DNA from 2 places in the Pseudomonas sp. R1-18 genome. Region 2 is predicted to be linked to the other one. Evidence: predicted binding sites of a transcription regulator. Region 2 holds the regulator's gene; the other holds the start of a gene.
The links. Region 2 encodes FliA, which starts transcription of late flagellar genes. Its sites were predicted from a motif close to CTAAAGTTTNNNNNNNNNNNGCCGNTAA; they were not measured.
Positions count from the first base shown of each region.

Region 1 (3,413 bases), 2.1 Mb from region 2:
CGATCCGACGATTCACCGGATTGAACGGGTTTTCCCGGTCGTACAGGGACGACGATGCATAACCCACGACCCTGGCAACCTGTGTGTCAGGATAAGTCCCGGCCACCAGCGCGCGACGTGCCGCGTTGGCGCGGTTGGACGACAGTTCCCAGTTGCCGAATCCGCCATTGCCTACAAACGGCGTGGCATCGGTGTGGCCGCTGACGCTGATCTTGTTCGGCACGCTCTTGATGGTGTCTGCCATCGCCAGCAGGATATCTTCGAAATACGGCTTGAGACGGGCGCTGCCGACGTCGAACATCGGGCGGTTGTCGGCATCCATGATCTGGATACGCAAACCGTCCTGAGTGATCTCGAACAGAATCTGGTCCTTGAATTTCTGCAGCTGCGGGTTCTCCTCGACCTTGTTCTGCAGTTCCTGCAGCAACATTTCGAGGCGTTCCTGCTCGACCTGCTCGGCCTTGGTTTCAGACGTCTCGGGCTCCACCGGCACAGTGTCCGGCGAAGGCGTGGTCTTGACCTCGGGGTTGAGCGTCTGGTTCGGAGACATTTCCGGCGAGCCGCCCAGGTCGATGACGTAGGGCGAGCCGCTGTCGGAGAAGCCCACCGGGTCCTTGAAGTAACCGGCGACAGCGATCAACTGTTCAGGTGTGGCGGCCGACATCAGCCACAACACCAGGAAGAACGCCATCATCGCCGTCGCGAAGTCGGCGAAGGCGATTTTCCAGGCGCCGCCGTGATGTCCGCCACCGAAGCGCTTGACGCGCTTGATGATTATGGGCTGATTATTTTCCATGACTTAACGTCCGCGGACCGCTTGTTCCAGCTCGCTGAAGCTGGGGCGATGCAAGGGATACAGCACTTTGCGGCCGAACTCGACAGCCAGCGAAGGCGGCATGCCGGAGGCCGATGCCACCAGCGACGCTTTGATGCATTCGTAGACGTTCATTTCTTCCTTGGCATCGTGGGCCAGGGAAGTCGCCAATGGGCCGAAGAAACCGTAAGCGGCGAGAATACCGAAGAAGGTACCTACCAGGGCCGCGCCAACGTGCATACCGATGGCCGCCTTGTCGCCTGAACCCAGGGACGCCATGGTCACCACGATACCCAGTACCGCCGCGACGATACCGAAACCGGGCATGCCGTCGGCGATACCGGTGATGGCGTGGGAAGGATGCTCAAGCTCTTCCTTCATGCTCAGCAATTCCATGTCGAACAGGCCTTCGAGTTCATGGGGAGCCATGTTGCCGGAGGACATGATGCGCAGGTAATCGCAGATGTACGCGGTCATGCGGTCATCCTTGAGCACGCCAGGGTACTTGGCGAAGATCGGGCTGGAAGCCGGCTCTTCGATATCGCCTTCAATCGCCATCATGCCTTCGCGGCGGCTCTTGTTGAGGATCTCGTAAACCAGGCCCAGCACTTCCAGATAATAGGCGTGCGTAAAGCGCGTCCCGAACATCTGCAGCGACTTCTTGAACACGTGCATGGTCATGTGGCCAGGGTTGGCCTGCAGGAACGCACCCAGGGCCGCACCACCGATGATCAAGACTTCATAGGGCTGCCAGAGCGCCATGACCTTGCCGTGGGAGAGGACGTAGCCCGCGAGCACGCTCGCGAATACGACGATGATGCCGATAATCTTAGCCATAGGTAAAAATACTTTACTGAGTCGGGTTCAGGGACATGTGCAGCAGTTCGTGAAACTCTTAGCCCCCTTATCGGCCCAATCGGGCGAGACTATAGTGAGTTCTTGCGAAAAACAGGATGAACCCTCAAACGAGGGGTTGGAAACGGACGGGCAGCCCCGGATACTCGCGGTCTCCGTTGCTCGAAAAAAACAAGCGTAAAGGCCCTCGAATGCCGACAGCACATTCCACGAATCACCCCGTTCCGACCACGCTAGACGCCTGGATCAGGCAGCTCGACGGCATTGCGTTGCCTGTGCCTGTCGTCAGCCACAACCGTGTCCGGTCGGCGCTGAACGACAGTCGTCGGTCGCTGCGTGAAATCGCTGACATGATGCATGACAGTCCTGCGCTGGTCCTGAGCGTGCTGCGCGAAGCCAACCATCATTCCCATGGCATCACCGAGCCGGCCGAGAGTCTGGAAATCGCCATCAACCGCCTGGGTCTGGCCCGTACCGAAGTGCTGCTTGGCCGATTGCCAGCCAAAGCGCCCGACGATATTCCGGCCCCCTTTCGCCAGTTGATCCTGATCAGCCATCACGCGACGCAACAGGCCAACGGCCTGTTCGCCAGCCGTCTGGCCCGGCTATGGCAGGACATTCATCTGGGCAGCCTGCTGTTTCTGTCGCCGTTATGGCCGATGGCGCTGGCGCACCCCAAACTGCTCGAAGAACTCGAACGGCGGGTGATCTACAAAGGCGAATCCAGCCTGCAGGTCGAGCGGGAGCTGTTCGGTGTCAACCTGCTGGAGCTGTGCCTGAAGCTGGCCGAGCACTGGCGCTTGCCGATCTGGGTAACGCGCGGCTACAAGCTGCTGCTGGACGAGCGTCGCGACCTGGTCAAGGTGTTGCGTATTTCTCGTGAGGATCATCGTCCGCTGCATCAGCAACAACTGATGGATGCCGACCCGCACCTGCGCCGCTGGCTGAACCAGCCCGCAAACACCGTATTGCTGGGCAACGGCCTGGCTCTGGCGGCGCAACAGGCGTGGAATAGTCCGCATTGTCTGCGCTGGGCGCGGCTGACCAGCCTTTATTTGCAGCTGCCTCTTGATGAAGTGCAGCAATACGTTCACCAGAACGCCGCGAGCAGCGCCCGCCTGCACGCCGAGAAGGACCTGTGGCACCCGGCCGAAGCCTTGTTGTGGCCGTGGAGCGAACGTCGTGTACGGCGCGACAACGAACCCGCACCGCCGCCGAGCGCCGACGACCTCGCGCTGTGGCGCAAGCGATGCGCCGAGCTGCTGAGCGAACCCTCCCCGTTTATCAACGCTATTCACCTGACGACTGCCGCCCGCGACGCGTTCACGGCGTGCGGCATGCAGCGGGTCATGCTGCTGATGGCGGACAAGACAGGTGCTGTCTTGCGTGTCCATCAGGCAGCAGGTCTGCCGGAAGAAGCCACCGCGCTGCAACTGTTCATCAAGGAGAGCACCGTGCTGCAGCGACTGCTCGCCCAGCCGACGCAGCTGCGCCTGACGCCGGCCAACCACGCGCAATTCTCGGCTCTGTTGCCGGCACCGGTGAAGACCCTATTCAGCGGTCAGCACACGTTGATCCGCTCGCTGAGCAGCAACGGCAAAGTTCTGATGCTGGCGATTGCCGACCAGGGCGGCGGTGCGTTGTCGGAAATTTCCGTTCAGGCTTTCGGAAAAACCGCGCAATGTATTGAGCGAGCATTGGGCATCTTTAGTCATCGCAAAGCCTGAGTCGTGGCGTACAATTC
Region 1 covers NZ_CP071658.1:4,413,790-4,417,202, forward strand. Annotated here, with positions in the region: gene motB (flagellar motor protein MotB) at 1-796, opposite strand, end outside; gene motA (flagellar motor stator protein MotA) at 800-1,651, opposite strand; gene J3P77_RS20165 (HDOD domain-containing protein) at 1,861-3,396, shown strand.
Region 1: the regulator FliA is predicted to act here: its motif matches at 1,719-1,746, upstream of motA (flagellar motor stator protein MotA).

Region 2 (3,413 bases):
GTTCCGGAGTAGCCGGTGTGATTTCGGTTCGTTCACGAACCTGACCAAACATGCTGTTGACGGTGTCCAGAGCTTCCAGGACTACGTCCATCAACTCGGAGTCGACGCGTCGCTCACCCTTGCGCAGGATGTCGAACACGTTTTCGGCGATGTGGCAGCACTCCACCAGCTCATGGAGCTGGAGGAAGCCGGCGCCCCCTTTTACAGTGTGAAAACCGCGAAAAATTGCATTGAGCAGGTCGGCATCATCCGGTCGGCTTTCCAGCTCGACCAATTGCTCCGACAACTGCTCCAGAATCTCGCCGGCCTCTACCAGAAAATCCTGAAGGATTTCTTCATCGGCGCCGAAGCTCATGGGGTGCTCCCTAAAATTAACCGTCAACAGACCTAGAAGCCGAGGCTCGATAGCAGATCGTCTACATCATCCTGACCGGATACGACGTCTTCACGTTTATCGGCATGAATCTGCGGACCTTCACCCTGGGTGAGATGTTTTTTAGGATCTTTTTCTGCAAGCATCGCCGCCGAGTCATGTTCGATTCCCGCAAAGCGGTCGACGTGACTGGCCATCAACACCAGCTTGAGCAGGTTGCCCTCCACTTCCGTGACCAGCTGCGTGACGCGCTTGATCACCTGGCCGGTAAGATCCTGATAATCCTGGGCCAGCAGAATGTCGTTGAGGTGCGCCGCGACAGCGTGGGTTTCCTTTTCGCTACGCGTCAGGAAACCGTCGACCCGCTTGGCCAGATCACGAAACTCTTCGGCACCGATTTCACGGCGCATGAAACGTCCCCAGTCCGCGCTCAAGGCCTTGGCATCCGAGCTCAGGCCGTTCATCAACGGCGTGCTCTGTTCCACCAGGTCCATGGTGCGGTTGGCCGCGCCCTCGGTCAGTCGCACCACATACGACAGGCGCTCGGTAGCGTCCGTGATCTGCGATACTTCTTCAGCTTGCGGCATGTGCGGGTCAATCTGAAAATTGACGATCGCGCTGTGCAGCTCGCGGGTCAGTTTGCCGACTTCCTGGTACAGGCCGCGATCACGGGTCTGGTTCAGCTCATGGATAAGTTGCACAGCGTCGCCGAACCGACCTTTTTCCAGGCTGCTGACGAGCTCTTGTGCGTGTTTCTTCAGGGTCGACTCGAAGTCACCCAATGAATCTCTGTTCTCCATAGCGCCCTCGCGGCATGCATCAGCTATTGACGCGTTCAAAGATCTTTTCGATCTTCTCTTGCAGCACCTGGGCTGTGAACGGCTTGACCACGTAACCATTCACACCGGCCTGAGCGGCCTCGATGATCTGCTCACGCTTGGCTTCGGCGGTTACCATCAGCACGGGAAGACTCTTGAGGCGCTCGTCCTGACGGACCTGGCGCAACAGATCGATACCGGACATGCCCGGCATGTTCCAGTCGGTCACCAGAAAGTCAAAGGCGCCGCTTTGCAGCATCGGCAGCGCGGTAATACCGTCATCCGCTTCCGAAGTGTTGGTGAACCCAAGGTCACGCAACAGGTTCTTGATGATCCGCCGCATCGTTGAGAAGTCATCAACGATGAGGATTTTCATGTTCTTGTCCAATTCGACCTCCAAGCAGTCTTTGACGCGTTCAGCACCTGAACACGCTGTTTACTCAATACTGGCACAGCACACCCCCGGCTGTACGAAACACGACGGGCTTGGCAAACCAACAGGCACATACTGCAAGCGGCCATCAGGTGTGTACCCGAAAGGCCGCTTGCCGATCCGTCCCTGTAACCACGTAACGCTCTGCACAGCCGGGATGCAGACATCGGCACCCTTGCGGATGCCGCCATCTGTCAACGCGCTCGCCACTCTCCCAAACGCCCTCGCAAACGAGCTGCGCACTGGCTGTGTAACTGACTGACCCGCGATTCACTGACTCCAAGGACCTCACCGATTTCCTTGAGATTCAGCTCTTCGTCGTAGTACAGCGCCAACACCAGACGCTCGCGCTCCGGCAGGTTGGCGATTGCTTCGGCCAACGCGGCCTGGAAGCGCTCGTCTTCCAGATCGCGCGACGGTTCGAGCGAACCGCTCGCGCCGTCCTCGTGCAGCCCTTCATGTTCGCCGTCCTGAAGCAAGTCGTCGAAACTGAACAGTCGGCTGCCCAGGGTGTCGTTCAAAATCCCGTAGTAGTCGTCGAGACTCAACTGGAGTTCGGCAGCAACTTCGTGATCTTTAGCGTCACGGCCGGTTTTCGATTCAATTGCACGAATTGCGTCACTGACCATGCGCGTATTGCGGTGCACCGAGCGAGGCGCCCAGTCACCTTTTCGCACTTCGTCGAGCATCGCACCGCGAATCCGGATCCCGGCGTAAGTCTCGAAACTCGCACCCTTGGTGGAGTCGTATTTAGTGGACACTTCCAGCAGGCCGATCATACCGGCCTGGATCAGATCTTCGACCTGAACGCTGGCCGGCAGGCGCGCCAGCAAGTGATAGGCGATACGCTTGACCAGGGGCGCATAGCGCTCGATCAGCTCGTACTGCGAATTTCTGGAAGCCTTGCTATACATTTGGTACCCGCTCGCTGTCATTGGACAGGCCCTGCGCTGGTCTGGTGAACAAGTCGCTCGACGAAGAACTCAAGATGACCTCGTGGATTGGCCGGCAGCGGCCAGGTATCTACTTTCTGGGCGATGGCCTTGAAGGCCAATGCACACTTGGAACGCGGGAACGCCTCATAGACAGCGCGCTGTTTCTGCACAGCCTTGCGCACGCACTCATCGTAAGGCACCGCACCGACATACTGCAGGGCCACGTCCAGGAAACGGTCCGTGACCTTGGTCAGTTTGGCGAACAGGTTGCGACCTTCCTGCGGGCTCTGCGCCATGTTGGCCAGCACCCTGAAACGGTTCATGCCGTAGTCGCGGTTAAGCAATTTGATCAGCGCGTACGCATCGGTGATGGAGGTCGGCTCATCGCAGACCACCAGCAATACTTCCTGAGCCGCGCGTACGAAACTGACCACCGACTCGCCGATCCCGGCGGCCGTATCGATCACCAGCACGTCGAGATTGTCGCCAATCTCGCTGAACGCCTGGATCAGGCCGGCATGCTGCGCGGGCGACAGATGCACCATGCTCTGGGTGCCGGAAGCGGCAGGCACGATACGTACCCCGCCCGGCCCCTGCAGGAGCACGTCGCGCAGCTCGCAACGCCCTTCCATGACATCGGCGAGCGTGCGCTTGGGCGTCAGGCCCAGCAGGACGTCGACGTTGGCCAGACCCAGATCGGCATCCAGCAGCATCACACGCCGACCGAGCTCGGCCAAAGCCAGTGAAAGGTTCACCGACACGTTCGTCTTGCCTACGCCACCTTTGCCACCGGTCACCGCGATGACCTGAACGGGATGCATGCTGCCCATGTTATCTCTTTACCTTGTCTTGCG
Region 2 covers NZ_CP071658.1:1,601,785-1,605,197, reverse strand. Annotated here, with positions in the region: gene J3P77_RS07490 (chemotaxis protein CheA) at 1-355, opposite strand, end outside; gene J3P77_RS07485 (protein phosphatase CheZ) at 388-1,173, opposite strand; gene J3P77_RS07480 (chemotaxis response regulator CheY) at 1,193-1,567, opposite strand; gene fliA (RNA polymerase sigma factor FliA) at 1,819-2,559, opposite strand; gene fleN (flagellar synthesis regulator FleN) at 2,556-3,389, opposite strand.